Regions from separate parts of the Mycolicibacterium pallens genome, predicted to be linked through region 1. Evidence: predicted binding sites of a transcription regulator. Region 1 holds the regulator's gene; the other holds the start of a gene.
What was found. Region 1 encodes HspR, which represses chaperone genes until heat shock. Its sites were predicted from a motif close to ANNTGAGTNNNNNNNACTCANNT; they were not measured.

Region 1 (15,398 bases):
ACGACGTCGTCGACGCCGAGGTCGTGGATGACGAGGATCAGGAGCGCAAGTGAGTGAAGGTCAGGAAGAACCGGTAACTGTCACCGACAAGCGCCGAATCGACCCCCTGACCGGAGAAGTTCGCGAGTCCTCCGGCCCGGCCCCCAGTGGGTCGGCGCCGGGGGAGTTCGCGGGCGAAACGCCGGAGGAGTCGGACAAGGCCGCTGAACTGCTCGGTGACCTGCAACGAGTGCAGGCCGATTTCGCCAACTACCGCAAGCGCGCGCTGCGCGATCAGCAAGTGGCCGGCGAGCGCGCCAAGGCCGCTGTGGTGAGCCAGCTACTGCCCATCCTCGACGACCTCGACCGGGCCCGCAGCCACGGCGATCTCGAGACCAGTCCGCTGAAGTCGGTCGCCGACAAGCTGACGGCGGCACTGGCCGGGCTGGGCCTGACGGCCTTCGGCGCCGAAGGTGACGAGTTCGACCCGTCGCTGCACGAAGCCGTGCAGCACGAGGGCGAGGGCTCCAAGCCGGTGCTGGGCACGGTGATGCGGCAGGGCTACAAGCTCGGCGAGCAGGTGCTGCGGCACGCGCTCGTCGGGGTGGTCGACACCGTGGAGGACGGTCCCGCCGGACAAGCCCAGAATGCCGACACGCCCGTCAACGGCGAGCAGAGCGGCGCGCAGAACGCAGAATCGAATTAACAACATGACACACGGTGAGAGGAGGTGACGCGGCATGGTTCAACGCGAATGGGTTGAGAAGGATTTCTACAAGGTGCTCGGCGTCTCCTCCGACGCCAGCGAGGACGAGATCAAGCGGGTGGCCCGCAAGCTGCTCGCCGAGAATCACCCCGACCGCAACCCGGACAACAAGGCGGCCGACGAGCGCTACAAAGAGGTCGGCGAGGCCAGGGACGTCCTGACCGATCCGGCCAAGCGCAAGGAGTACGACGAGACCCGGCGGATGTTCGCCGGCGGCGGCTTCCGGCGCGGCAACGGCGGCGGTGGGTTCGGCGGGTTCAGTGGCTACGGCGCCGACGGCGGCGAGTTCAATCTGAACGACCTGTTCGACACCGCCGGCCAGACCGGCGGCACGAACATCGGCGACCTGTTCGGTGGCCTGTTCGGGCGCGGCGCACAGCCACGGCCCAGCCGACCGCGGCGCGGGAAGGACCTCGAGACCGAAACCGATCTCGACTTCCTGGAGGCGACCAAGGGTGTCGCCATGCCGCTGCGGCTGACCAGTCCGGCGCCATGCACGAATTGCCATGGCAGCGGCGCACGTCCGGGCACCAGCCCGAAGGTGTGTCCGTCCTGCAACGGCTCCGGGGTGATCAACCGCAACCAGGGTGCATTCGGGTTCTCCGAGCCGTGCACCGACTGCCGGGGCAGCGGCTCGATCATCGAGCACCCCTGCGACGAGTGCCACGGCACCGGGGTCACCACCCGGACCCGCACGATCAACGTCCGGATCCCGCCGGGCGTCGAGGACGGTCAGCGCATCCGGCTGGCCGGTCAGGGTGAAGCCGGGCTGCGCGGTGCGCCGTCGGGCGATCTGTATGTCACCGTGCACGTGCGGCCCGACAAGGTGTTCGGCCGCGACGGTGACGATCTGACCGTGTCGGTCCCGGTGAGCTTCACCGAACTGGCTTTGGGGACAACGCTTTCCGTGCCCACTTTGGAAGGCAAGGTCGGAGTGCGGGTGCCGAAGGGCACCGCCGACGGCCGGATCCTGCGGGTGCGTGGACGCGGCGTACCCAAGCGCGACGGCGGCCACGGAGACCTGCTGGTCACGGTCAAGGTCGCGGTGCCGCCCAACCTCGAGGGTGAGGCGCTGGAGGCACTGGAGGCCTACGCGGCCGCCGAGCGGTCCAGCGGGTTCGACCCGCGTGCCGGATGGGCGGGTAACCGCTGATGGCCACAGGCGAGCCTCGGGAAAGCCGGACGTTTCTGATCTCGGTGGCCGCCGAGCTGGCCGGTATGCATGCGCAGACGCTACGCACCTACGACCGGCTCGGGCTGGTCAGCCCCCGGCGCAGTTCCGGTGGCGGACGGCGTTACTCGGAACGCGACGTCGAGCTGCTGCGTGAGGTGCAGCGGCTGTCGCAGGACGAGGGCGTCAACCTCGCGGGGATCAAGCGGATCATCGAGCTGACCAATCAGGTCGAGGCTCTGCAGTCTCGCGTCGAGGAGATGATGAGCGAGCTGGAGTCGTTGCGCGCCAACCAGCGTCGTGATCTGGCAGTGGTGCCGAAGAGCACGGCGCTGGTGGTCTGGAAGCCGCGCCGCTAGCTGATCTGGTCTCGAGCGTCACACCTGAGTGACGCTCGGCGCCCAACGTGACGCTGGGGTGACGCTCGGCGAATCAGAGCGCGCGGATGGTGAACACCGAAACGGCGGGCCGTCCCGGCACCGCGGTGCTGTAGGCGCCTGTGCTCAGCGCATTGGTCGGCGCGGCCATCGGTTCCAGCCCGACGACATCGTCATTGCCCGGCGCGAAAATCTGCGCGGCCGGGAATCCCTGATCGAAGACCACCTCGATGCGGCGCTCGCCGCCGGCGAGGGCGAACACCGCGCCCGGCGGCACCCCGTCGTATCCGTCGTCAAATGTCCTGTCGCCCAGCATCTCCGAGTACGCCGGCCAGTCCACCACCTCCCCGGTGGGGATGCCTCGGTCGTCCACCGGCAGATGGTGCAGCGGCGGTGTCTGCAGAGTCCACTCCGATCGCGGCACCCCGGGAATGGTCAGGTAGGGGTGAAAGCCGTAACAGAGCGGCACCGCCGCCGAGGTTGTGGCGGTCACCGTGGTCTCCACCGTCAGTGCGCGATCAGCCAGCGTGATGTCGAGGGTGACCACATGCGGGAACGGAAAGCTGGCCAGCAACGCCGGCTGGCTTCCGTAGTCCAGGTCGGCGATCAGCTGGTTCTCGGACTGCTCGGTGACCACCCAGCCCGCATACGCCGCGAGCACACCGTGGATCGGCAGGCCGTGCGGATCGGTACGCACACCGCCCACCCCGGGCGTCAACGTCACCGCACCACCGTCGACCTCATAGGTGTTGGCGCTCAAGCGATTAGCCCACGGATACAGAATCGGGATGCCGAGGGTCTTACCGTCGCTCAGATAGGCCTGCAGGCCGCGGCGCTGACCCAGCAGCTCCACGCCGTCGTCCGACAGCGAGGTGCACACCATGCCCGCCGACGGCACGTAGGTCGCCGTCAACGGTGACGAGGGATCACGCAGGAGGACGGACGGCAGCTCGGCCATCGTCCGATCCTATCGACGCGCTACCGGCTGGGCGGGGTCAGAACGCCGTCGCGGCGGGCTCGCCCGAAATTCGCCATCACCCGATCCACGACGATGGCGTACGCGGCGCCGCTGTTGAGGATGTCGTCGCGATCTTCATGACGGAGGTAGGTGTCCAGCCGCCGTTCCAACGGCCAGTCCCAATAAGTCAGCCCGGTGTAGGGCGAGCAGAGAAATCCCCAAGCAATGGTGTCGAGTTCGCGGGCATCGGTTTCGTCGGCGGAACCGGCAAGCGTCATCGCAACCCCTCACTGCCATCCCCGCCCCTCAGCCATCATCGCCCCTGACTCGGCAGATAGGAAGGGGTAAATATTGCGGCGGGTCAGCCCAGCGGATCGTGCTGAATGCGTTCGGCCGGTGCTCCCTTGGCGAGCAACGCGTCGCGGGTGGCGCGGACCATCGCAGGACCGCCGCAGATGAGGATCTGCCGATCGCCCCAACCGCCGTACTTGGTGACCACCTCGGGCAGCCGCCCGGTCTGGCGCACATGCAGTCCGCGTGGCGGCTGGACGTCGGGATAGTCGGCCGCCCAGGGCGGATCGCTGGAGTACTCCGACACCGGCGACACCGACAGCCATGGGCTGGAGGCGGCGATCTCCCACAAAGTCCGCAGGTCGTACAGCTCGCAGGGATAGCGCGCCCCGAAGAACAGGTGCACCCGCGGGTTCTCGCCGAAGCGGCACAGGTCCATGATCAGCGCGCGCAGCGGCGCCAGGCCGGTGCTGCCGGCCACCATCAGCACATCGCCGCCGTCGCGGTTTACCTCCATCGCACCGTGCGGGCTGGACAGCCGCCACCGATCACCCGGCCGGGTCTCGGCGACGATCGAATTGCTGACCATGCCGCCGACCACCGAGCGGACGTGGAACTCGATGAAGCCGTCGGGGTCCGGCGGCATGGCGGGGGACAGGAACCGCCAGCGTCGCGGCCACTGCGGCACCTGGACGTTGACGTACTGCCCCGGGTGATACGGCATCGGCCGATCCAGGTGCAGACGGACGACGGCGATGTCGCGCGACACCCGGTGGTGTTCGAGCACGGTGGCGTCCCACCACGCCGGGCCGTCTTCGGCGTCGGCCGCTCCGGCCATGATGCCGGTGATCAGATTGATGGCCTGGACGGCGGCGTCGTCGACGGCCGGTGACCACTTGTCGCTCAGCCGGCTGCGCATCGCCGAGTACCACGCCTGCCGCATGCTGTCGTAATGCCGTTGTGTGACACCGTATTTGCGGTGATCGCGGCCGAGTTGCGCGAGGAAGGCCACCGGCGCCTGGGCGCGCTGCGCGACGAACTCGCCGAACACCCAGTGCATGGCCTGACCGAAGGCGGCGCGCTGCGGCGCCAGCTCGGGTGGGAACAGGTCGCGCACTTCGCTGTCCAGGGCGAACCACCGGGTGTAGAAGCCGTGCAGTAGCTCATCGGCCGCGGAGTGCGGCACCTCGGAGTTCTCGAACGCAGCCCGCAGCACCGCAAGCGCATCACGATCCTCCAGACCCACGGCCGCGAGTGTAGGCGCGCGGACTATAGACCGTGAATGCCCTTGTACAACACCATGACGCCGATGACGATCAGGATCACGGCCACCAGTGTCGCGTGCTGGGCCTCCATCCAGTCCTTCAGTTTGGTCAGCGGTTCGTCGAGCCGTTCTCCGGCCACCAGGTAGGCCAGCACGGGCAGTGCCACCGAAGACGCCGCGACGGCGGTGAACACCGCGTCGGCGGTCCAGGCCCCGGTGGCACCGAGCCCCGCCGAGCCGATCGCCAAACCGGCTGCGGCACACATGAACAGGACCTTGGGGTTGACGACCACCAGGACGATCGCGGTGACGAAGGCGCGGGGCGGGCGGATGCTCGTCATCGACGTCAGCCATTTGGGCGTGTGCTCCGAGCGCTTGCGGGTGAACCACCGGTAGAGCCCGAACGCGATCAGTGCCGCGCCGATCACGATGCGGACGTAGGGCGCCCATGTCGGTTGCTTGTTGAGACCACCGAGGGCATTGGACACCAGCACGAACGCCGCGGTCAGACCGCCGATGCCCAGCACCCAGCCGGTCAGGAAGGCCAAGCTCGTGGGCCGGGGCGCGGGCGTGTGCAGCATCAGGATGCCGGGGATGATCGTCAGCGGCGACAGCGTGATGACCAGCGCGAGGGGGATCAGTTCGGTCAGCTCCGAACCCAGACCGGTCGTCACAGGTACCTCCTGGCGGTAGACGGACAACGCGCGGTCACGGCTGACCGTACTATCTCTGCCCGTGGGCAAGGATGCCGACGAAGAAAAGGGTGATGACGGGTCACACACCCTGATCTACGTCTCCGGGGTGGCAGCGCTGGTGCTGCTGGCGATGCTGGTGTACGCGGTGCTCGACACCGCCGAGAGCTCACAGCGGCGCGACGGCCCCGTGACGTATGCGCCGGCGATCAGCACCACGACGACGTCGAAGAAGACGTCGACGACGTCCCGCACGACGCCACGGATCTCGACGACCGACGTGAACCCGGGCTCGTCGACGTCGACGTCACCGTCGGAGACCACGAGCGAAGTGGTCATTCCGTCGGAGACGGAGTACTCCACTCCCACGACGACGACCACGCTGACCAACCCGTATGCCACGACGTCGGCACCCAACGCGGGACGTACCTAGCGCCGTTTGAGGGTCCAGGCCGGCACCCAGTGCGTGACGGCCTTGCGTTTGGGGCCGTAGGCGATGTCGTAGGTGACCAGGCCCCACCAGTCGCCCTGCTCGCACAGTCCCCAGCAGGACAACGTCCCCTTCACGACCTTGTGCATCTGCAGTCCGTGCGGGTGATAGCGGCCGGTCCGGTGCGGCTCGCGGGGGAAGAGCACGGTCAGATCGACAAGCACTGGCTCGGGTGGGTACACCGGCCGGAACGGCGGCCGCAGGGGCTGACCGTTGTAGCCGATCGACGTCAGGTCACCCACGGATCGATCATATGTTCGATTCGGGTCACGAAAACAGATGGCAGAAGGCCCTACCGAAATATTGGTCGAATCTTTTAAACTTGAGCGGAACAGACTCAACCTTGACGACGTTGTAAAGCTCGACAAGCTTTTCTAGACGAAACGGAGGTGTCGTGGATTCTTTCAACCCGACAACCAAGACTCAGGCGGCGCTGACCGCCGCGTTGCAGGCCGCGTCCGCGGCAGGTAACCCGGAGATCAGGCCCGCCCACCTGCTGTTGGCGCTGCTCACGCAGGCTGACGGCATCGCTTCGCCGTTGCTCGAGGCTGTCGGTGTCGATCCGGCCACGATCCGCGCCGAGGCACAACGACTCGTCGACCGGCTGCCCTCGAGCAGCGGTGCGACCTCGCAGCCCCAGCTCTCGCGTGAGTCGCTCGCGGCGATCACCGCCGCCCAGCAGCTCGCCACCGAGATGGACGACGAGTACGTCTCCACCGAGCACCTGATGGTCGGCCTGGCCACCGGCGACTCCGACACGGCCAAGCTGCTCACCGGTCACGGCGCCTCCCCGGAGGCGCTGCGGGATGCGTTCGTCAAGGTCCGCGGCAGCGCCCGCGTCACCAGCCCGGACCCCGAGGCCAGCTATCAGGCACTGGAGAAGTACTCCACCGACCTGACCGCCCGCGCCCGGGAAGGCAAGCTCGACCCGGTCATCGGCCGGGACACCGAGATCCGTCGCGTCATCCAGGTACTGAGCCGGCGCACGAAGAACAATCCGGTGCTGATCGGTGAACCCGGCGTCGGTAAGACCGCGATCGTCGAAGGACTGGCCCAGCGGGTCGTGGCCGGCGACGTTCCGGAAAGCCTGCGGGACAAGACCGTCATCTCGCTGGACCTCGGTTCGATGGTGGCCGGTGCGAAGTATCGCGGTGAGTTCGAGGAGCGGCTCAAGGCCGTGCTCGACGACATCAAGAACTCGGCCGGGCAGATCATCACGTTCATCGACGAGTTGCACACCATCGTCGGCGCCGGTGCCACCGGCGAAGGCGCGATGGACGCCGGCAACATGATCAAGCCGATGCTGGCCCGCGGCGAGCTGCGGCTGGTCGGTGCGACCACCCTCGACGAGTACCGCAAGTACATCGAAAAGGACGCCGCCCTGGAGCGGCGCTTCCAGCAGGTGCTGGTCGGTGAACCGTCGGTCGAGGACACCGTCGGCATCCTGCGCGGGCTCAAGGACCGCTACGAGGTGCACCACGGTGTTCAGATCACCGACTCGGCTCTGGTCGCGGCGGCCACGTTGAGTGACCGCTACATCACCAGCCGGTTCCTGCCGGACAAGGCCATCGACCTGGTCGACGAGGCCGCGTCGCGGCTGCGGATGGAGATCGACTCGCGGCCCGTCGAGGTCGACGAGGTCGAGCGGCTGGTCCGTCGCCTCGAGATCGAAGAGATGGCACTGGCCAAGGAAGAGGACGCTGCCTCCAAGGAGCGCCTCGAAAAGCTGCGCGCCGAATTGGCCGACAAGAAAGAAGAACTCGCGGAACTGACGACCCGGTGGCAGAACGAGAAGAACGCCATCGACGTCGTGCGCGAGCTCAAGGAGCAACTCGAGGTGCTGCGTGGCGAGGCCGACCGGGCCGAGCGCGACGGCGATCTGGCCAAGGCCGCCGAGCTGCGGTACGGCCGAATCCCGGAGGCGGAGAAGAAACTCGACGCCGCACTGCCGCAGGCCGAGGCCCGTGAGGCCGTCATGCTCAAGGAGCAGGTCGGTCCCGACGACATCGCCGACGTCGTGTCGGCGTGGACCGGCATCCCCGCCGGCCGGCTGCTGGAAGGTGAGACCGCCAAGCTGCTGCGCATGGAGGAGGAGCTGGGTCGCCGGGTCGTGGGCCAAAAGCGGGCTGTGCAAGCGGTTTCCGACGCCGTCCGGCGTTCCCGCGCCGGCGTCGCCGACCCGAACCGCCCGACGGGCTCGTTCCTGTTCCTCGGTCCGACCGGTGTCGGCAAGACCGAGCTGGCAAAAGCGTTGGCGGACTTCCTGTTCGACGACGAGCGCGCCATGGTCCGCATCGACATGAGTGAGTACGGCGAGAAGCACTCGGTGGCAAGGCTGGTCGGTGCCCCGCCCGGATACATCGGCTACGACCAGGGCGGTCAGCTGACCGAAGCGGTGCGACGGCGGCCGTACACGGTGGTGCTGTTCGACGAGGTCGAGAAGGCCCACCCGGACGTGTTCGACGTGCTGCTGCAGGTTCTCGACGAGGGCCGGCTGACCGATGGTCAGGGCCGCACCGTCGACTTCCGCAACACCATCCTCATCCTGACCTCCAACCTGGGGTCGGGCGGTACCGAGGACCAGGTGATGGCGGCGGTGCGCGCGGCGTTCAAGCCGGAGTTCATCAACCGCCTCGACGATGTGCTCATCTTCGATGCGCTGAACCCCGACGAACTGGTCCAGATCGTCGACATCCAACTGGCGCAGCTGCAGAAGCGGCTGAGTCAGCGTCGCCTCGAACTGCAGGTGTCGCTGCCTGCCAAGGAATGGCTGGCCAACCGCGGATTCGATCCGGTCTACGGCGCGCGGCCGTTACGGCGGCTGGTGCAGCAGGCCATCGGTGACCAGCTGGCCAAGCTGCTGCTGGCCGGTGACGTCCACGACGGCGACATCGTGCCGGTGAACGTCAGTCCGGACGGCGAATCGCTGATCCTGGGCTGATTGCTCAGCGCGAAGGTCCCCGCACTCCGGTGCGGGGACCTTCTGCGTTCAGGCGTCGGGCACGCCGAGGGCGGCGAGCGCTCCGGCGACCGTCACCTGGCGCAGTCGCTTGGGTGCGGTGTCGGGGAATTGTAGACAGCAATCCTGCATACCGCCGAACGCGATCACGCCGCGGGTGGCCTGCTCCAGCGTCGGACGTGGCCCGAAAACCAAGGTGCACAACCGTTTCTGCCACCCCAGCACCTTGTCCACCAATCCGAGGTCGGCCAGCGTCGTCATCTCGGAGACCGCCAGGATGAGATCGGTGCGGTGTCGGAAGATGAAATCGAAGTAGCCTTCCAGGAGTTCGCGGGGGCTGGCCGGGTCGGTCGATGCCCGCGTCTCCTGATCGACGATGAACTTCTCGCCTTCCTCGATCACCGGCGCAAGGATGCTGCGCACCAATTCTTCCCGCGAGGAGAAGTGGTAGTAGAGCGCGGGCTTGGTGATGCCCAGCTGAGCGGCAATGTCCTGCAAGCTGGTGCGTTGCACGCCCTTCTCAACGAAGAGATTCCGTGCGACGTCCTGGATCCGTTCGCGGGTGCCCGACGCCGGCCTAGTCACGTAACCACCCTAACTGACCGATCGTTAAGTAAGCTGCAAAGGATATTGCTTACCGACCGTTAAGTAAGTGGAGTGGAGGATCCCATGCGCGTACTCATCTCGGGCGCCAGCATCGCCGGACCCGTCCTGGCCTACTGGCTGACCCGCCGCGGATTCGATGTCACCGTCGTCGAACGCGCACCCGCGCTGCGCAAGACCGGCGGCCACGCCGTCGATCTATTCCGCCCGGCCATGGAGATCTCCGAACGCATGGGCGTCATCGATCAGGTGCAAGCCCGGGCCACCGGCACCACCCGGATGATCCTGCAGCGCACCAACGGGCGGCTGCCGGTGAACGTCGACTACCTGAAACTCGTCGGCGTCATCTCCGACCGGCACGTCGAGATCATGCGCGACGACCTCAGCCAGATCTACTACGACGCCGGACGCGACGACGTCGAGTATCTGTTCGGTGACCAGATCACCGCGATCGCCGACGACGGCACCGTCGACTTCGCCTATTCGGCGCAGCGGCGCTACGACGTCGTCGTCGGAGCGGACGGTCTGCACTCGGGGGTGCGGCAGCTGGTCTTCGGTCCCGACGCCGGGCACACCCGTTTCCTCGGCGGCTACCTCGCCGTGCTGTCGGTGCCCAAAGAGCTTGCGCGCGACGGCGAGATGACGAACTTCCTCGACGTGAAACGGTGGGCGGCGATCTACACCGCCGACCACCTCGACGATGCCCGTGCGGTCTTCCTGCTCCGCCCCGATCAGCCGCTGGAGTACCACCATCGCGATGACGCTCGCCAGCGCACCCTGCTGCGCACGGCGTTCACCGGCCTGAGCCCGACGGTCGATCGCTGGCTCGCCGAACTCGACGGTCCGGGCAGCTTCTATTTTGACTCGATCACCCAACTGGAGTTGACCAGCTGGTCGCGGGGCCGAGTCACCCTGGTCGGCGATGCGGGGTACTGCCCGGGGCCCGCTGTCGGTGGCAGCACCAGCCTGGCCGTGCTGGGTGCCTACGTACTGGCCGGTGAACTCGAACGGGCCGGCGGCGATTACGCCGCGGCCTTCGCCGCGTACGAGGCGGTGATGGCCGACCCGGTGCGGCACAGCCGCGCGTTCGCCCGCACGGTGGCCAAGTCCCTGGTGCCGCGGTCGGAGTTCGGGGTGTGGGCCCTGGCCACGGCGGGCCGCGCACTGTCCGTGGTGCCCGCCCGGTTGACCAGGGCCGTCGCCAAGCTCAACAACACGGGTGTGCGGCTCTACGACGCCATGGGATACCCCGACTACCCGGTGCCTGCCTCTTCTATTGATTGATGGTGCCGACCGCTGATCCCGTCATCACCCCGGTCCCCGGACAACCGAACCTGCTGACCGGGGCCTACGACCTGGCGACGGTGGGATATCGCGCCGACGAGTTCTTCGTCGCGGGCACCGCGGCGTCGTACGCGCCTGAAGGTACAGCCGACTACGTCACCCGCATCGTCGTGCTGCGACCGATCGACGACACCGCTTGGAACGGAACGGCGATCGTCGAGTGGCTCAACGTCAGCGGCGGAGTCGACGCCCCCGCGGTCTGGTTCATGGCACACCGGGAGATCGCCCGCGCCGGGTACGCCTACGTCGTCGTCTCCGCCCAGCGCGTCGGGATCGAGGGCGGCCTCAGCCTGGTCGGCGATGCGTCTCTGAAAAAGCTTGATCCACAACGTTATTCGACGCTGAGCCATCCCGGTGATGCGTTCGCCTACGACATCTTCACCCAGGTCGGCCGGGCCATTCGTAACGGTGTCATCGACGGCCTGGCGCCGGATGTCGTGCTGGCCGCGGGGGAGTCGCAGTCGGCCACCTTCCTGACCACCTACGTCAACGACGTCGACCCGGACGCCGCGGTGTTCGATGGCTTCCTGATCCACTCCCGATTCGGCTCGGCCGCACCGCTGGACGGTTCGTCGCTGCTCGACGAATCCGGGGCGTTCCACGCCGTGCCGGTGCCCTTCCGCGCCGACCTGCGCGCGCCGGTGCTCACGGTGATCACCGAAACCGATCTGCTGGGCGCGCGCCTGCTCGGCTACCACCACGCCCGCGTGCCGGACACCGAGCGTCTGCGGGTCTGGGAGATCCCCGGCTCCGCGCACGCCGACAACTACACGATCCGGGTCGGCTTCATCGACAACGGCGAGGTGCCGCTCGAGCAGATCGTGGCGGCCTACGCGCCGACCAACGACCTCATGGGTCAGCAGCTGCCGCACTTCATCAACTTCGCCCCGCAGCATCACTACGTGCTGCAGGCCGCGGTCGCGCAACTGCACGACTGGGTGCGCACCGACCGGCCCGCGCCGAGCGCGCCGTGGATCGACCTGACCGACACCGACCCGGTTGAGATCGTGGTCGACGCGAACGGTCTGGCCACCGGCGGCCTTCGAACCCCGTGGGTGGACGTGCCGACCGCCCGGACATCCGGGGCCGGCGCCGACGACGACAACGTGCTGCTCGCGATTTTCGGCTCCGGTCAGCCGTTCGACGCTGAGACCTTGGCGAGGTTGTATCCCGGCGGGCGGACCGACTACCTGGAGCGGTTCACCGCGGCGCTGGACGAGGCGATCGCCGGCGGCTTCCTGCTTGCGGCCGACCGCGAGGAAATACTCGAACTCGCCGCGGCGACCGGGCCGTAATAGCTCTGTGACCTGCTGGAGTTCTCGCAACCCGGCAGTGAGCAGATACGCTAGGCGTAATGGTTCCGTTCTGGTTCACGCTGTCCGCGCTCTGCTTCGTGGGTGCGGCGGTGCTGTTGTACGTCGACATCGGCCGTCGGCGTGGTCTGGGCCGCCGCCGTAAGTCCTGGGCGCGGTCGCACGGGTTCGACTTCGAGCCCGAGTCCGCCGAAATCATCGACCGCTGGAAGCGCGGGGTGATGTCTACCGTCGGCGATGTCACCGCACGAAACGTCGTGCTCGGGCAGATCCGCGGCGAGGCCGTCTACATCTTCGACCTCGAAGACGTGGCCACCGTGATCGCGCTGCACCGCAAGGTCGGCACCAACGTCGTGATGGATCTGCGGCTCAAGGGCATCGCCGAGCCGCGCGAGAGCGACGTCTGGCTGCTGGGCGCCATCGGCCCGCGGATGGTGTACTCCACCAACCTCGACGCTGCCCGCCGGGCCTGTGATCGCCGGATGGTGACGTTCGCGCACACGGCGCCGGACTGCGCCGAGATCATGTGGAACGAGCAGAACTGGACGCTGGTCTCCATGCCGATCTCGTCCACTCGCGCGCAGTGGGACGAAGGGCTGCGCACCGTGCGGCAGTTCAACGATCTGCTGCGGGTGTTGCCCCCGACCGTGCAGCCGGCGCTCACCCAGTCCGCCGGCCGGCGCAACGCCTCCCCGGGTCGGCCGCTGGCTCCGGCGGGCCGTCGCGAGCTGCCGCCGGGACACGTCGACGCTCCGCCGCCGCTGCGTCCGCAGCAGCCGCGCAGTGCCAGTCCGGCCGGCCCCCAGGCGCCCAACTACCAGCGCTGACCCGGTAGGGTCGCGGCGTGCCTCGTCCCGTCGCCCTGATCACCGGCCCCACCGCGGGGCTCGGTGCGGGCTATGCCCGCCGCTATGCGCGCGACGGCTACGACCTCGTCCTGGTCGCCCGGACCGTGGAGCGTCTCGACGATCTCGCCGCCGAATTGCGGGCGGCCAACGGTGTCGACGTCGAGGTGCTGCCTGCCGACCTCACTGATGCCGCTGACCGCGCCAGGGTCGTCGACCGGCTGGCTGCCGGAGTGCAGGTGCTGGTCAACAATGCCGGGTTCGGAACGTCCGGGGAGTTCTGGACCGCCGACCCGGTGCAGCTGCAGGCCCAACTCGATGTCAACGTCACCGCGGTCATGCACTTCACCCGCGCGGCGCTGCCCTCGATGGTCGCGGCCGGCTCGGGCACGGTGATCAACATCGCCAGCGTGGCTGGGCTGCTGTCGGGCCGCGGATCCACCTACTCGGCGTCGAAGGCCTGGGTGGTGTCGTTCACCGAGGGGTTGGCCAATGGTCTGGCCGGCACCGGGGTCAGCATCCACGCCGTCTGCCCGGGATTCGTGCACACCGAATTCCACGAGCGGGCCGGCATCGACATGCAGTCGATCCCGAACATCTTGTGGCTCAACGTGGACGACGTTGTCGCCGAAAGCCTGGCCGATGTGGCCAAGGGCAAAGTCATCAGCATTCCCGGCCTGCAGTACAAGGTGTTGACCTCGGTCGGCCGGCTGGTTCCGCGGGGGTTGGTCCGCGCGGTCAACAACGGAATAGGAAAAGGCCGTGGGCGCACCTGAACTCAACGCATCCGACCGCGCCGAACTCGCCGCGCTGGTGCGCCAGTTGTCGGTGGTGTTCGGCCGCGTGACGCTGTCTTCCGGTAAGGAGGCCGATTACTACGTCGACCTGCGTCGCGCCACACTGCATCACCGGGCCGCCCCGCTGATCGGCCGGCTGGTGCGCGAGCTCACCGCGGACTGGGACTACTCCGCGGTCGGCGGCCTGACCATGGGGGCCGACCCGGTGGCCAGCGCGGTCATGCACGCACCGGGACGCCCGATCGACGCGTTCGTGGTGCGCAAGGCTGTGAAAAGCCATGGGATGCAACGACTCATCGAGGGTGCCGAGGTGTCGGGTAAGCGGGTGCTGGTGGTCGAGGACACCAGCACCACCGGCGGCTCCGCGCTGACCGCTGTGCAGTCGGTGCAAGATGCGGGCGGGACGGTCGTGGGTGTCGCGACGGTGGTGGACCGGTCCACCGGTGCGGCCGAGGCGATCGAGGCCGAGGGAATTCCCTACCGAAGCGTGCTGGGTCTGGCCGACCTCGGCCTGCCGAATCCCTGAGCCGTGAGTATCGACGAGGAGCCCGGCGAGGCTTCGGAATGGCAGTGGGACGACGTCGTCGATGTGATCTGTGCCGGCGCCGGCCCCGGTGCGCTCGCGCATGCGATCTGGTGCGCGGACCTCGACCTTGACGTCGAGTACATCTCCACCGAGTTGTCCTCTGACGCAGGCGATCCCGACACCCTCGCCTACCTTCAGTCGATGACCGAAGACTTGCCTCCGTTGGCGAATCCAGATCTGGAACTCGCCGTCGTCCATGCCAAACCGGTTGTCGTCAGCAAGGATCGCAAGGCCACCATCGAGCCGTTCTTCGGGTCGCGACTGAGGGACTTCTCCGCGGGCTGCGTGGCGTCGCCGTTCGGGGTCATTTACAGCCAGGTGCCCGACGGCATGACCGCGATGCAGTCGGCCGGCGAGACGATCCGGGTGGCCGTGTTGGGCGACTATCGACCCGAAACCGACCGTCCCGGTTTGCCACTCACCGAATGGCTGCGTGAGCAGGCCGATGAACGGGGACTGCTCGACGAGATGGGCACGCTGCAGCGGTTGATCTTCGAAGACGGGCGCGTCGCCGGTGCGGAGTTGTCCACGCCGGAGGGTCTGCGGCTGGTGCGCGCGACGCTCGGCGTGGCGTTATCGATCGGAGCCCTGCCCGCCGACGCCGACTGGCCGGTGCAGGCGGGTCTGCCGGACAGTGCGCGGGTGGCGGTGGTCAGCCGCACGGCCAGCCGCTTCGGTCGCGTCGAACTGCTGTGCAGCTCCTGAATCAGCTCCGAATCTGAGCCGAGAAGTCCACCGGGATAACCTTTTTGGCGAACAACTCGGCCATCGCGTCGCTGGGGATGGGACGAGACAGCAGGAAGCCTTGCGCGCGATGGCAACCGTGCTGAAGCAGGGTCATCGCCGCGGTCGGCGACTCCACGCCTTCGGCGACCAGTTCGAGGTTGAAGGCCTCGGCCAGCGCGATGATCGCTCGCACGATTGCCAAGTCCTCCGGGTTCGTGCCCAATTCGAGAACGAAAC
Region 2 (15,398 bases), 2.7 Mb from region 1:
TGTGGAACAAGGTTGCTCCGGCGGCCAGGTAGTCGTCGGCCGACTTCGCACCGGTGAAGAAGGTCGAGCGTTCGATATCGCTGTCGGCACGCCCGAATCCGACGGCCAGCTCGGCGACGCGGGCGCTGGCCTCGCGGTAGGAGTCGATGGGCAGGAAGGTGTGCCAGATGTCGGCGTGGCGCGCGACGGCGGGCAACGTGCGCTTGGGGCCGGATCCACCGATCAGGATCGGGATCTTGCGCAGCGGCGCCGGATGCAGCAGCTGGAATCGGCGCTCGATGCGCAACAGACCCTCATCGAACGCATCAGCCCGCGACTTGACGGTTCCGTAGTCGAAACCGTATGTGGTGTAGTCTTTTTCGTACCATCCGGCACCGACGCCGAGGATGGTCCGGCCGCCGCTGATGTGGTCGACCGTGCGGGCCATGTCCGCGAGCAGATCGGGATTGCGGTAGCCCATGCCCGATACCAGCAGCCCCAGCTCGGCGCGCGTGGTGATTTCGCCCCAGGAGGCCAGCGCGGTCCAGCCTTCGAAGTTGTTCACATCCGGTTGGACTTGGGACAGCACCGGTTTCGCGTCGACGATCGACTCGATGAACGGTGCGTGGAAATGGTCGTAGCCGAAGATGACGTCGACGCCGATCTCCTCGGCATGCAGGACGGCCTGGCGCCACGTGGCGTAGTCAGGGGTGTCGGCTGGCTGGATCTGGACGGCAACGCGGACGGGAAGGGTCATGCACGCGACAAGCAGGGCTCATCGCGATTTATTCCAGGGTCACTTCGCGGGTAGGGATTTCGCGTAGTCGACGCCGCGGGTCACCCAACTCTGCAGCTGACGCTTGGTCCGCACGCCGTCGTCGCCGACGCGGATCCAGCCCCGTGCTTCGCGGCCCGCCATGACCATCGGTTCGGTGTGGTCGCGGGTCAGCAGTTCGGCGGTGTCGTCGGGCGGGACGCGCACCATCAGGCCGCCCTTGCCGCTGGCGCAGGCGGCCATGTTGCCGTTGATCAGGAATGCCAGTCCGCCGAACATCCGCTTTTCTTCGACGCCGTGTTCGCCGGCGAGCAGCTCGCGCAGGCGGTTTGCGAGGTCTTCGTCGTAGGCCATGTAGAGACGGTAATGCCGGCCGCCGACAAAGTGTCGGGGCCGGCATCACGCGTCGGGTCAGGCCGCAGCCGTGGCCGCCTCGGCGGCGGGCTCCAGCGCTTGGGCCACGATGTCGGCGACATCGGTCATCGGCTTCACCGTCAGCGCCTCGAGCACCTCGGCCGGGACGTCGTCCAGGTCGGCCTCGTTGCGCTGCGGGATGAAAACCGTTGCGAGCCCCGCACGTTGGGCGGCCAGCAGCTTCTGCTTGACACCGCCGATCGGCAGCACCCGGCCGTTGAGGGTGACCTCGCCGGTCATCCCGACGTCCGAGCGGACCTGCCGTCCGGTGGCCATGGAGACCACCGCGGTCACCATCGTCACGCCCGCGGACGGACCGTCCTTCGGCACTGCGCCGGCAGGCACGTGCACGTGGATCTTGCGGTTCAGTGCCGCGGGATCCACACCCAGCTGCTCGGCGTGGCTGCGGACGTAGGACAGCGCGATCTGCGCCGACTCCTTCATCACGTCACCCAGCTGACCGGTCAACTGCAGGCTCGGCTCGCCCTCGGTCGACCCGGCTTCGATGTAGAGCACATCGCCGCCCAGTCCCGTCACGGCCAGTCCGGTCGCGACACCCGGCACTGCGGTGCGTTCGGCCGACTCCGGCGTGAAGCGTGGACGGCCAAGGTAGCCAACCAGATCCGGCTCGTCGATCGTCAGCGGGTCCGGGTTGTCCGCCAGCTCGGTGGTCGCCTTGCGCAACGCCTTGGCCAACAGTCGCTCGAACTGCCGCACACCCGGTTCGCGGGTGTAGTCCGCGGCGATCTTGCGCAGCGCCTCGTCGGTGACCGTGACCTCCTCGGGGGTCAGCGCCGCGCGGTCCCGTTGCCGGGGCAGCAGGTAGTCGCGGGCTATGGCCACCTTGTCGTCCTCGGTGTAGCCGTCGAGCTGGATCAGTTCCATGCGGTCCAGCAGCGCCGAGGGGATGTTCTCGATCACGTTGGCGGTCGCCAGGAACACCACATCGGACAGGTCCAGATCCAGCTCCAGATAGTGGTCGCGGAACGTGTGGTTCTGCGCCGGATCCAACACCTCGAGCAGGGCGGCCGACGGGTCGCCGCGGTAGTCCGACCCGACCTTGTCGATCTCGTCGAGCAGCACGACCGGGTTCATCGATCCGGCTTCGCCGATCGCGCGAACGATACGGCCGGGCAGCGCGCCGACGTAGGTACGACGGTGCCCGCGGATCTCCGCCTCATCGCGCACGCCGCCCAGGGCGACGCGAACGAACTTGCGGCCCAACGCCCGTGCGACGCTCTCGCCCAGCGACGTCTTGCCGACACCGGGCGGACCGGCCAGCACCATCACGGCACCGGAGCCGCGGCCGCCGACGACCTGCAGGCCGCGCTGTGCGCGGCGGGTACGCACGGCCAGGTATTCGACGATGCGGTCTTTGACGTCATCCAGTCCGTGGTGGTCGGCATCGAGGATGTCGCGGGCCGCCTTGAGGTCGGTCGAGTCCTCGGTGCGGGTGTTCCACGGCAGGTCCAGCACGGTGTCCAGCCAGGTGCGGATCCAGCCGCCCTCGGGGCTCTGCTCGCTGGAGCGTTCCAGCTTGCCGACCTCGCGCAGCGCGGCCTCGCGGACCTTCTCGGGCAGGTCGGCCGCCTCGATGCGGCCGCGGTAGTCGTCTGAACCGTCGGGCTCGTCCTCGCCGAGCTCCTTGCGAATCGCATTGAGCTGTTGGCGCAGCAGGAATTCCTTCTGCGTCTTCTCCATGCCTTCGCGCACGTCCTGCGAGATCTTGTCGCTGACCTCCACCTCGGCAAGGTGTTCGGCCGTCCAGTCGATCAGCAGCTGCAGGCGGGCGTCCACGTCCTCGGTCTCCAGCAGCTGACGCTTCTGGACGTCGGACAGATACGACGCATAGCCGGCGGTGTCGGCCAGTGCCGACGGGTCGGTCAGCTGGTTGACGGCGTCGACCAGCTGCCAGGCCTCGCGGCGTTGCAGCAGCGCCAGCAGCAGCTTCTTGTATTCGGCGGCCAGCGCCTTGGTGGCCTCGGTGATCTCGCCCTCGGCCACTTCTTCGACGGTGACCCACAGGGCCGCACCGGGACCGGTGGTTCCGGCGCCGATGTGCGCGCGTGTCTCACCGCGCACGACCGCGGCGGCAGCACCGCCGGCGATCCGCCCGACCTGCACGATTGACGCCAATACACCGTATGAGGGGTACCGGTCGTCGAGGCGCGGTGCGATCAGCAGCTTGCCGGAGTCGCTCGCGCGAGCCGCATCGACGGCGGCCCGGGCGGCGTCGTCGAGCGTGATCGGCACCACCATTCCGGGCAAGACGATCGGGTCGCTGATGAACAACACCGGCACAGATTTGGCTTCAGCCATCAATCCTCCAAAGTTCAGTCTGACCGACTCAACCTTGAGTGGTTCCAGTTTGTTCCCCGGCCGTCGGGCGCCGAACGTCACGCTGGAGTCACGCTCAACGCCCAGCGTGACGCAGGAGTGACGCTCGGCGCAGGTGCGCCCACAGACAAAGCAGCGAGCCTGCCGCCGGGGGGTGGCGACAGGCTCGCTGTTGTTCGGGGGTAAATCAGCCAGCGGAAGGAGTGGCTCCCAGAACCCGCTGCATATCCGGGATCATCTGCTGAAGCTGCGCGCCCCAGTAGCCCCAGCTGTGCGTGCCGTTCGCGGGGAAGTTGAACACACCGTTGCGTCCACCAGCCGCGAGGTAGTTGTCCATGAAGGTCTTGTTGGTCCGCAACGTGAAGCCTTCGAGGAACTGAGCGGCCATCAGGTTGCCGCCGCCACCGGAGGTGTCGAGATCCGACGGCGTACCGGTGCCGCAGTAGATCCAGATCCGGGTGTTGTTGGCGACCAGCTGGTTGATGTTGACCATCGGGTCGTTACGCCGCCACGCCGGGTCGGACGACGGACCCCACATGCTCTGCGCGTTGAAGCCGCCCGCGTCGTTCATCGCCAGACCGATCAGCATCGGCCACCAGCCCTCGGAGGGGTTCAGGAAGCCCGACAGCGATGCGGCGTAGACGTACTTCTGCGGGTAGTAGATCGAGTAGGTCAGCGACGCGCTACCGGCCATCGACAGACCGACGACGGCGTTGCCGTTCGGGTTGACGCCGTAGTTGGCGGCCAGGTACGCCGGCAGCTCCTGGGTCATGAACGTTTCCCACTTATAGGTGTAGTTCTGCCCGTTGCCCTGCGACGGCTGGTACCAGTCGGTGTAGAAGCTGGACTGACCGCCGACCGGCATGACCGTCGACAGACCCGAGCCGTACAGCCACTCGAACGCCGGGGTGTTGATGTCCCAGCCGTTGTAGTCGTCCTGAGCGCGCAGGCCGTCGAGCAGGTACACGGCGTGCGGGCCGCCGCCCTGGAACTGGATACGGATATTGCGTCCCATCGCGGCGGACGGGACATCGAGGTAGAGCACCGGCAAGCCGGGCTTGGAGAAGGCGGCCGCGGTCGCCGACCCGCCGACGACACCAATCAGGCCGGGCAGAGCTAGTGCGGCCACGAAGGCTGCGGCCACGCGGCGCAACCAAGTGCCTCGCAACTTATCGACGATCTTCATGACGGAAACCATCACCTTTCGTACGTGTTTCACAGTGGAGAAGTGCTGTGCTCTGGCAGCTAATCACGGTGCGTAGCCCGGACTCGGCACGCGCGGCGGTGTGGCATATCGCGGTTCGCTAACGATCAGGAGACGCGCTGGACTCGGGATGTCCAGCACGCCAACAGCTTTGATCTGGCGTCAATAACGGAAAGGTCACGCGAATGCAACGGTAGAGTCGAGGCATGGACCCGTTCGATCTGCAGCGCTTCGTCGATGCCCAGGACCGCGTCTATGACCAGGTGCTCGCCGAGCTGCGGGCCGGCGCCAAGCGCAGCCACTGGATCTGGTTCATCTTTCCGCAGCTCGCCACACTCGGAAGTAGTTCAACGGCAAAGCGTTTCGGGATCGAATCGCTCGCTGAGGCGCAGGCATACCTGGCGCATCCGCTGCTCGGGACGCGGCTGCGCGAATGTGCCCGGCTGGTCACGGCGATCGACGGCCGCTCGGTCAATGACATCTTCGGCTGGCCCGACAACCTCAAGGTGCGTTCGTCGATGACGCTGTTCGCGCACGCCACCGACGACAACGCCGACTTCCTCGCGGTGCTTGACAAGTTCTATGGCGGGGAGCAGGACGCGCGCACACTCGAGTTGCTATAGCGGCCGCAGCACCAGCCAGCCCTGCGGCGGGACAACCACCTCGTCGACGACCTCGTCCGGCGGCGCCCCCGTGCCACCCACCAGTTGGGCTTGCCCACCTATGAGCGTGGCCACCGGCAGCGACATCGGCGAGTCGTCGATATTGAGCGCGACGATCAGCGCCTCGTCACCGCTGCGGGTCTCGTAGGCGTATCCGCGGTTGTCCAATTGCAGCGCAGTTGTTTTCGCGTCGAACAGCCACGGATTTCGCCGGCGCAGACCGATCAGGTACTGATGCAGATTCCATGTTTCGCGCCCGGCGGCGTCCAGTGGAACCGGCGGAGTGCCGAATTTGGGACGCACCGCGTCGTCGCCGCCGGCCCGTTCTTCCTTGACGCCACGGTATCCGAGTTCGTCACCGGCGTAGACAGCAGGGACGCCGCCGGTGGTGAACAACAGCACCAGCGCGTGCGCCACCTGCTCGGAGCGCTCCAGCTTGCTGGCGATGCGGGTGACGTCATGATTGCCGACGAACGTCAGTGGCGCGAAGCGCGACAGAAAGTCGTTGTGGCGCTGCAGCGCCCAGTCGAGCTCGTGGAAGTTGCCGTCGTTGAGGCTGCTCCAGATCGCCTTCCACAACTCGTACTGCGTCACCGAGTCGACACCGGAGCCGTCGACGAACGCCGCGTAGTCACCGTGGATCACCTCGGCGACGAACCACGCGTCGGGGTGGGCTTCCCGGACTCGGGGGAGCACCTGCGCCCAGAACGACTCCGGCACCGCGTACGCGGCGTCCAGCCGCCATCCGTCGGCGCCCCGGCTCAGCCAGTGGTTCATCACGTCGACGACGTAGTCGACGACAACCGGGCTCTTGTGGTTGAGGGTGACGAGTTCGCTGTGGCCTTCGAAGGTATGGAAGTGGCCGGGCCGGCCACGGAACCACGCCCGGGCGTCGGGGTCGGTGCCTTCGACAGCTCGCCGATAACGCTCGAAATCTGTTCCGACATGGTTGAACACACCGTCGAGCAGCACGCGCAGCCCACGCCGATGCGCTTCGGCGACCAGGTGATCGAAGTCGCCGTCGTCACCAAGCCGGGGGTCGATGCGGTAGTGGTCGGTGGTGTCGTACCCGTGGGTGCGGGAGGCAAACACCGGGCCCAGCGCGATCCCCGAGGTGCCGAGTTCGACCGCGTGGTCGAGCCAGTCGACCAGGCGGCTCAGCCGGTGCTCACCGGGACCGGGTGGGTCGGTGGCCGGGAACGCGCCGACGAAACCCAGCGGATAGACATGCCACCAGATGGCGTGGCGCACCCAGTCGCTCATGGCGCGAACTTCGCGGCGTAGAGAGTCTTCATCTCGTCCTGATACCCAGGAGCGGGGCCGTCGACCGTCAGATGTGGGGCAATCGTGGTGATCGGCAGCGGCGCCACCGGCGGCAGCGGCGCCTGCCACTCGGCCAGCCAGCGAGCCAACTGCTCACCGGCGACGGCAAAAACGATGCGGCCCAAGCCAACCCATGCGTGCGCTGCCGCGCACATCGGGCAGTGCTCGCCGGAGGTGTAGACAGTGGCGGCGACGCGCTGATCGGGGGAGAGGTTGGCTGCAGACCACTGCGCGATCGCCAACTCCGGATGCGCGGTGGCGTCCCCACCGGCCACGTGGTTGTGATCCTCGAACAGGACTGTGCCGTCGGCGTCGACCAGGATCGAGCCGAACGGCTCGTCACCGGCGTTCAGCGCGGTGCGGGCAAGCTCGACGCAGCGGCCGAGCCGGCGGATGTCCTCGTCGTCGAGCGCCACGCTGTCTGAGCTTACGCAACCGGTGTCGGAGGATGCCGGAAGCGCCAAAGGTCCAACAGCCGCATCGGATCCACCGGCGAGCCCGGACGGCCACGGGCCAGCGGATAGCAGGCGAACCCGACGAACAGCGCGACCAGGTGCCCGACCGGGGTGAACGTTGGGGTGATCACCACATTCCCGATGCAGTAGGCGAGCGCGATGAACAGATACAGCCAGCGCCACGGCCGCGCGATGTGGTACGTCAGCAGGCCGACGATGCCAACGGCGAAATAGCTGACCCCGATATCGCGGGCGTTGAGGTACCGCGGTGAGATCAGTGCCTCCTGGATCTGCCAGTACAGGTATCCCTCACTGGCATAGGTGGCGACGATGTGGGCGATCAGCCCGGCGATCACGAAACGCAGATGGCCCAGCCAGCGTTCGGCGGGTGCCAGAAAGAGGCAGAACCCGATCAGATACGGCCACCAGGCTGCGCCGTCGAGCCATAGCAGGCTGGTGATCAGCACGCGGATCGGGTCGGAGGCGAGGTGGTGCAGGTTGGTCGAGTCCTTGCGCAGCAGCTCGAGCAGGTGCCAGCGCGGCAGCAGGTGCTGGGCGATCGTGGTCAGAAACAGCACCGCCAGCCAGCCGAAGGTGATCGGTGCGCTGCCGATGAAATGCACGACCCGGCCGGGCCAGCCGCGCCGCGTCGGAAGGACCGGCGAGGGAGGTTCGAGGCCGTCGTGCACCTGTCGAGATTACTGCCTCAGTGGCAGCAGTCCTGGTTGACAACCTCGACCCGGCACAGGCAGGACGCCAGAATCGGGACGTCGGCGCGGGCTTTGGCCAGCTCCAGCTGGCGGCCGATGATTCCGGCTTCGGCGTCGCGTCCCAGTCGCTGCAGGCATTCGTGGTAGCCGTGCAGGCTCCAGACATTGCCCGGGTGCTGACACGGCCGGCTCAGCGTCGGGTCGAGGCCGAGGTCCGCGGCATACACCGCGGCGGCCTCCTCGACCCGACCCTGTTCGAGCAGCAGCGCGCCGTAGGCGTGCCGCGTGGGCTGCATCCAGCCCCAGGGTTCGTCGTAGGGCAGCGCGTCGTCGAGGGCGATCGCTCGCCGCAGGTGATCGAAGGCCGCCTCGAAATCGCCTTCCCGATAAGCGATCTCGCCGTCGAGCATGGCCGCGGCGACAGCCAGGATGTCGCGGCTGGTGTTGTTGAACAGATACCGCGACTCCGGGACGCGGGCATACTCCGCCGCGAACGCTTCCCGCTCAGCTGCAGCCTGGACCACCTGCCCCTTGGCCGCATGCGCGACACCGCGCCCGTAGTGGATGGTTGCCGTTGTGCTGCAATACAGTTCGGGATCGTCAGGAAGCGGCTCGGCGATCAGCTCGTCCCAGCGGCCGAACCGGATCAGCACATGCACCCGCAGTGGGACGAACGCTTCCAGCCAGTCGGCCATCGGCGGGGACTCGATCGAGAGGAGCTCCGGAGTGAGCTGTCCGGACAGTTCGTCGGCGGCCTGCAGCGCGATCTGCGACTGGCCGGCGAACATCGCCGAATACACGATGAAATGCAGATCGTGTGCTCGGTAGAGCGAGTAGAAGTTCAGCGGTCCGGCGTGGGCGACGAAGCGCCGATCGGCGGCCACCGCAGATTGGTTGGCCAGCACCGAGTCTCGGTAGTTGCCGCACAGCACGTCGATGTGCGACGGCATGTGCTGCAGGTGGCCGGCGTCGGGCACCAGGCCGCGCAACAGGTCGGCGGCAGGCAGCGCATCCTCGGGATGCGCGGACATCTCCATCGCGTGGATGTAGAGGTGCAGCACCCCGGGATGGGCGCGGCCGGCCTCGGTGCGCAGTGCGGCGTCCAACAAAGCCTTCGCCTCCACCGCTCGTGAACCGGGCGCCGGTTCCCCTGTTGCGGTGTCCCACAACGCCCATGCCGTGATGTTCACCAACGCGTCGGCGGCCAGCGCCAGCACGTCCACGTCGTCGGGATACGCCCGCGCCAGCTCCGTCATGGCTTCGGCGTAGGCGACATGCCCCGCGGCCAGCGCGTCCGCGTCAGAAGGATCGTCGGTGGGGAAGCGGGCGGCCAGCGCCGCGATCAAAGCATGCTCGACGACACTGCCGCGGCTCTTGGCGGCGAGCTGCAGTTCCATCCGAGCTCGCGCCAGGGAAGCGGTCAGGTCGACGGGATCGAAGGCCTCCCAACCCTTGTTGTAGTTCGGCCCGATCGCATACGCGATGCCCCACCGGGCGATCGCGAGGTCCGCGTCGAGCGCCAGCGCTCGCTCAAAGCAGGTGATCGCCTCTTCGTGGTTGAAGGCGTACGCCCACACCAGTCCACGGTCGAACCACACCTGCGCTTGCGGTGAGGGGGTGTCGACGGGCCGGTGGTAGCTGCCGAGGTCGTAGTACGGCTCAGTGTCGCCGAGCGGAACCGCCATGCGCTCACCCTAGGGCAGCGCGCCGAGTGCCGATACCGTTGCAACCGACCAGAACGAAAGGGTGCACCGTGATTCGCTGCGTGCGTTTGTTCACCGGACCCGATGGGGGCTCCCACGTCCAGATCGGACGCCTCGATCTCACGTCAGGACGCAACGACGACCTGGTGTCGGCGGCGATGGCCTCGACCCGGGTGACGGCGGAGGAGACCGCCAGCGGTGGGACGCTGGCCTGGCATACCGCGCCGGTGCGTCAGCTCGTCGTGACGCTCGCCGGGACGTTGGTGTTCACCACTCGCGACGGCGAGGAGTTCATCCTGACCCCCGGCGACGTCCTGCTGGCCGAGGACACCGTGGGCTCCGGTCATCAGTGGCGGCTGGTGGGTGAGGACCCGTGGCGGCGGCTCTACGTCGTGCTTGCCGACGGCGCCGAGGTCCCGTTCGTCAGGGACTAGTGCCCGGCGACGATATCGGATTCGTCGACCGTCACCGGCTCCTTCGCGCCAGGCAGCAATGAGTACGCCAGGCACACCACCGCGAAGAACAAATACCCCAGCGCCACTTGAGGATTGGCGGCCCAGGCGATCTCCGGCGCGTGGATCAGGCCGATAAACGACAGCGCCGCGGCCACCACCGACGCCAGCGCGGCGTAGCGGAACTTCTTCTCCAGGATGAACGTCACCATCGTGCCCAGCAGCAGACCCACCAGGATCGCGCCCTCACCAAGGGTCTGCAGTCCGTCGTACACCACGCCGGCGCCGCCGAGGGCATCCATGCCGACCTTGGCCGCCGACGTCCCAGCCGCGTTCAACGCGTTGTCGATCAGCCCGCTGGCCCATTGCGCGAGGTTCGGCAGCAGCGCGGCGACGACCGCAACCGCGTGGAGCCGGGGTACCGCCTGGAAGGCCTGGGCACCGATCAGCAGGCCGATGTAAAGCAGGATCGGCACGATCGCCGGCACCGGCAGCAGCGCGGCCAGCACGCCGAACAACCCGAGGAAGCACAGCAGTCCGATCACCACGCCGCTGGCCAGTGAGTAGCCCGCCCGCCCGCCGGCGTCCTTCCAGCCCGGGTGGCCGATGTAGACCGCGGGCGGGAACGGTGAGCCGAACGCCGATCCGATCACCGCGCCGGCGCCGTCGGCCAGCAACACGCTGCGCAGGTTGTAGTTGTCCCCGGCCGCGGCCGCGCTCTCCACATTGCTCATCGCCTCCGTGAAGTTGTAGACGCCCAACGGAATTGCGGTTCCCAGTAGCGGTGCCAGATGCGACAGACCGGACCACAACAGGTCGAGGCGAAGGTCGGGAATGCCGATCGCGATGTCGGAGACCGCCTTGCTCACATCCGGCGCCGACATGAACCCACCGATCCACCCGATCGCGGTGCCGACCAACAGCGCGACCAGGCCGACCGGAATGTTGCCCGGCAGCTTCACGTCGGTGAAGAAGCCGATCAAGATGATTGCCAAGACCGGAAGGCCGATCCAGGCGGCCTCCCACATCTGCGCGGCGGGTCGCATCGAGATGAACGTGATCGAGATGCCGGCCAGCGTGCCCAGCATCGCCGCGCGGGGGGTGAGCTTGCGAATGTACGGGCCGACGAACCCGCCGATGATGACGATGACGCCGATCATGAACGCCCACGCCAGACCGGACTGCCAGGCCTGAATCGGATCCTTTGTGGCGAGATACACCGGCAGCATGACGACGAACACAACGATGAACATGTGCGGCACGCTCGGCCCGTACGGCAGGGCGGTGACGTCGCCGCGGTTCTCCCGTCGCGCCAACCGGCGCGCCAAGAACGTGTAGTACAGGTTGCCCAGCACCAGGGCCACACCGAGCGCAGGCAGGACGGTGCCCAGTACGTCGTCGGCGGGGAGCTTGACCACGCCGATCATCAGCGTGGTCAGAGTCAGGACGTTGACCAGAATGTTGAAACCCAACCCGAAGAAGGCGTTGAGATCACCGCGGGTCCACCACGGAATCTTCAGCTCGCTCGGCGGTGTCGCGGGCTCGGTGACGTCGGTGCTCATCGGCAGGCCTTTCTGGCGCGTCCGAACGGCATGCGCTAAGAGGATTCTCGACGCTCCCGTTCCATCCAGGGGTCGGTTGTGTGTCATTTTTGTTAGCGCGCGGCGAGACCCTCGTTCGACAGTCGATCGGCGCCATGCTCTAGTGCTGGAGTGCTGGAATTCACCGTCGAGGACCTGTCGGCCGAGGAGATCGAACGGCTGCGGGCGATCTATGAACCGCTGGCCGTCTCGGTGCGGGAGTTGGTCGACGCCACGATCCGCACCGAAGTCGATGCCGACACCGTCGCCGCCGTCAAGGCCGACATCGACGCCGCGACCGCCCGGCTGCGAAGCAACCAGATCGACGGCGCCTTCGGGGTCAAGCGCACCACGTCTGGTCAGAGCATGAGTTGGGGCAATGCCGTGATCGGCCTGCGCAACCCGGTCGCGCCGCCGCTGAGCATCCACCGCGATCCCGACGGTCGGTACTGGTGCGACTTCGATCTCGGTGCGGCCTATGAGGGTCCACCCGGGCATGTTCACGGCGGGGTGTCGGCGCTGGTTCTGGATCACGTGCTGGGGGAGGCGGCCAGCCCGGACGGCAAGCCCCGCTTCACCGGCAGCATCACCGTGCGGTATCCGCGGGCCTGCCCGCTCGGGGCGCTGCATGCCGAAGCTCAGATCACTCGGGTCGACGGCGTGAAAACCTTTGTCTCGGGCTATATCTCCGACGCCGAGGGCATCACGGTGGAAGCTGACGGCGTCTTCATCACTCCGCGCTGGCTGCGCGACTGACTGAGGTAGGTTCGGCGCCATGGAGAAGGTGATAGTCACGCTGCGCACCGCCACCGCCGACGACGAGTGGGCCGAGCAGTTGCGCGGGCCGGTGGCCCAGGAGTTGCTCGCGTTGGGTCTGCCGGGGTTGACGGTCAACGTCCGCGACCGTGACGTCCGCGATTCGATGATGACGTTGACCGTTCTTGATCCGCCGGTGCAGGCGCTGGTCAGTCTGTGGACTCAGCAGTACTACGGCGACCAGATGCTGATGGCGCTCGAGTTGCTCGGCCACTACGCCGAGGAGATCGCCGCCTACCTCGTCACCGAGTCTGCTCCCTTGCCGCCGCCGTCGACTCCACCCGGCGAGCGGTCGCCGGGACTGGCCAACATGGCGCTGCTGCGGCGGCCGGCGGACATGGACGAGGCCACCTGGCTGGCTCGCTGGCACGGCAACCACACACCGGTGGCGATCGCCACGCAATCGACGTTCACCTACGTCCAGAACTACGTGGTGCGCGCGCTCACCGAAGACGCCCCAGTGATCAATGCGATCGTCGAGGAGCATTTCCCCATCGAGGCGGTGGGCAGCCTGCACGCGTTCTTCGGCGCCGCCGACGACGCCGACCTCCAGAGTCGTATGGAGCAAATGGTCGCCAGCACAGCGGCTTTCGGGGCCAACGTCAACATCGACGCGGTGCCCACCAGTCGCTACCTCTTTCGCAGCCCCTTCGTTTCCGAGCAGTCATGACCACCCTGGACGAGGCTGTCGCGCTGGCACGGGCCGACCGAGGTCTGGCGGTGGTGTCGACGGTGCGCGCCGACAACACCATCCAGGCGTCGTTGGTCAACGCCGGGATCGTGCCGCACCCGGCCAGTGGCGAACCGGTGCTGGCGTTTGTCACGTATGGCCGGGTGAAATTGGCGAATCTGCGGGCGCGGCCCGCGGTGACGCTGACGTTCCGCAACGGTTGGCAGTGGGCGTCGGTGGAGGGAACCGCCGAACTCGCCGGGCCGGACGACCGCCCCTCGTAGCTGGAGTCCGCGGACCAGTTGCGGCTGCTGCTGCGCGAGGTGTTCTCCGCGTGCGGTGGCACACATGACGATTGGGACGAATACGACCGGACGATGGTCGAGCAGGGTCGCGTCGCGGTATTGGTCGCGCCGACGCGCGTCTACAGCAACGGCTAGCAACGATTCTGCGCTCAGCGCGCCATCTAGGGCTCATCTCACGCTCTCACCGCAGACTCGATGATGGTCCCGAGCGGCTAGGTCCCATCTGCCGGGCTTTGGCAGCCCGTCACGCGCGACCACCCTCTAGGCTTCGCCGCGTGACGCTCCTCATCGACGACGAGAACCGGGTCCGCACGATCACCCTCAATCGTCCGGATGCCCTCAATGCCTTCAACGAGGCGCTCTATGACGCCACCGCCGAGGCGCTGCTGGCCGCCGCCGACGATCCCGAGGTCGCCGTCGTAATCATCACCGGAGCCGGCCGGGCGTTCAGCGCCGGCCAGGATCTCGGGGACATGCAGGAGCGCATCACCAACCCCGACTTCGTCCAGGGCGCCCACGGATTCCCCGGCCTGATCACCGCGCTGAGCGAGTTCCCCAAGCCGCTGATCTGCGCGGTCAACGGCGTCGGCCTCGGCATCGGCACGACGATCCTGGGTTACGCCGACCTGGCCTTCATGTCCTCGACGGCGCGTCTGAAGTGCCCGTTCACCAGCTTGGGGGTTGCCCCCGAGGCCGCCTCGTCATACCTGTTGCCGCAGTTGATCGGTCGGCAGAATGCGGCGTGGCTGTTGATGTCCTCGGAATGGGTGGATGCCGCCGAAGCATTGCGCATGGGCCTGGTCTGGCGGGTCAGTGAGCCCGACGAGCTCATCGCCGATGCCCGCAGGCACGCCGAAGTGCTTGCGTCCCGGCCGATTTCGAGTCTGATCGCGGTGAAGCAGACGATGACCGAACCGGCCAAACCGGAGATCGCCGCGGCGACGGCGCGGGAGAACGCGTTCTTCGAGAAGTTGATGGGCGCGGCCGCCAACGCCGAGGCGCTGGCGGATTTCCACCGCGGAAAGTCCTGAGTCAGCTCGCTCGCGCTGCGCCGACGGCGGCGAAGTGCTGCTCGATGATGGCCCGCACGGTGCGGCGGCACCGGCCACAATCACCACCCGCGCCGCAGGCCGCGGCGACCTGCTTGGACGTGCACGCCCCGCGGGCCACGGCCTCACTGACCGTGGCGCTGGTCGCCCCCGCGCAGAGGCATACGTACATCAGCGCTTCACTCTCGTCACAGGATGGCGTCGCACACCGGACATATTAGCCGAGACTAACCTTAGTTAGGTACCCCTACAACATGCCGTCCCATTCAGCTGCACAAAGCGGCCGCCGGGAGTGCACTAGGGTGATCTCCGCAGCCAAATTGGGGAGACGTCATGCAAGGTGATCCGGAAGTTCTGCGCCTGCTCAACGAGCAGCTGACCAGCGAACTGACCGCCATCAATCAGTACTTCCTGCATTCCAAGATGCAGGACAACTGGGGCTTCACCGAGCTCGCCAAGCACACCCGGGACGAATCGTTCGACGAGATGCGCCACGCCGAGGCCATCACCGATCGGATCCTGCTCCTCGACGGCCTGCCCAACTACCAGCGGCTCGGCTCGCTTCGCGTCGGGCAGACCCTGCGCGAGCAGTTCGAGAGCGACCTGGCCATCGAGTACGAGGTGGTGGGTCGCCTCAAGCCGGCCATCATTCTGTGCCGCGAGAAGCTCGACTCCACCACGGCCAACCTCTTCGAAGAGATCGTCGCCGACGAGGAACACCACATCGACTACCTCGAGACGCAGCTCGAGCTGATGGACAAACTCGGCGTCGAGCTCTACTCGGCGCAGTGCGTGTCACGCCCGCCGAAGTAACCTACGGCCGGTCTTCGGCCCGCCACGCATAGACCATGCACACCTCGCTCTGCACAGCGCCGTAACGTTCGCGCTCACTGGCGAACCACGACGTCGTGAATCCGCGCGCTTCGAGCATCTCGACGACACGGTCCTTGGTGGCGAAGTACTC

Region 2: a site for HspR is predicted at 3,499-3,521, ahead of lon (endopeptidase La). Genes of this name have one in related genera too.

Annotation. Positions count from the first base shown of each region.
Region 1 covers NZ_CP080333.1:537,649-553,046, forward strand. Annotated here, with positions in the region: gene dnaK (molecular chaperone DnaK) at 1-53, shown strand, start outside; gene grpE (nucleotide exchange factor GrpE) at 50-685, shown strand; gene dnaJ (molecular chaperone DnaJ) at 720-1,898, shown strand; gene K0O64_RS02440 (heat shock protein transcriptional repressor HspR) at 1,898-2,275, shown strand; gene K0O64_RS02445 (aldose 1-epimerase) at 2,349-3,251, opposite strand; gene K0O64_RS02450 (hypothetical protein) at 3,272-3,529, opposite strand; gene K0O64_RS02455 (FAD-binding oxidoreductase) at 3,613-4,788, opposite strand; gene K0O64_RS02460 (GAP family protein) at 4,812-5,480, opposite strand; gene K0O64_RS02465 (hypothetical protein) at 5,542-5,931, shown strand; gene K0O64_RS02470 (hypothetical protein) at 5,928-6,230, opposite strand; gene clpB (ATP-dependent chaperone ClpB) at 6,383-8,929, shown strand; gene K0O64_RS02480 (TetR/AcrR family transcriptional regulator) at 8,978-9,532, opposite strand; gene K0O64_RS02485 (FAD-dependent monooxygenase) at 9,617-10,834, shown strand; gene K0O64_RS02490 (alpha/beta hydrolase domain-containing protein) at 10,834-12,189, shown strand; gene ttfA (trehalose monomycolate transport factor TtfA) at 12,249-13,034, shown strand; gene K0O64_RS02500 (SDR family NAD(P)-dependent oxidoreductase) at 13,052-13,828, shown strand; gene pyrE (orotate phosphoribosyltransferase) at 13,815-14,375, shown strand; gene K0O64_RS02510 (FAD-dependent oxidoreductase) at 14,379-15,140, shown strand; gene K0O64_RS02515 (putative bifunctional diguanylate cyclase/phosphodiesterase) at 15,142-15,398, opposite strand, start outside.
Region 2 covers NZ_CP080333.1:3,208,226-3,223,623, reverse strand. Annotated here, with positions in the region: gene K0O64_RS15905 (LLM class F420-dependent oxidoreductase) at 1-736, opposite strand, end outside; gene K0O64_RS15900 (TfoX/Sxy family protein) at 776-1,108, opposite strand; gene lon (endopeptidase La) at 1,166-3,487, opposite strand; gene K0O64_RS15890 (esterase family protein) at 3,693-4,691, opposite strand; gene K0O64_RS15885 (DUF1810 domain-containing protein) at 4,916-5,332, shown strand; gene K0O64_RS15880 (alpha-amylase family protein) at 5,327-6,634, opposite strand; gene K0O64_RS15875 (nucleoside deaminase) at 6,631-7,110, opposite strand; gene K0O64_RS15870 (rhomboid-like protein) at 7,122-7,838, opposite strand; gene K0O64_RS15865 (tetratricopeptide repeat protein) at 7,856-9,544, opposite strand; gene K0O64_RS15860 (cupin domain-containing protein) at 9,625-9,996, shown strand; gene K0O64_RS15855 (SulP family inorganic anion transporter) at 9,993-11,576, opposite strand; gene K0O64_RS15850 (PaaI family thioesterase) at 11,727-12,350, shown strand; gene K0O64_RS15845 (EthD domain-containing protein) at 12,370-13,080, shown strand; partial or broken gene K0O64_RS15840 (TIGR03618 family F420-dependent PPOX class oxidoreductase) at 13,077-13,520, shown strand; gene K0O64_RS15835 (enoyl-CoA hydratase/isomerase family protein) at 13,661-14,416, shown strand; gene K0O64_RS15830 ((2Fe-2S)-binding protein) at 14,418-14,606, opposite strand; gene bfr (bacterioferritin) at 14,768-15,247, shown strand; gene K0O64_RS15820 (FkbM family methyltransferase) at 15,249-15,398, opposite strand, start outside.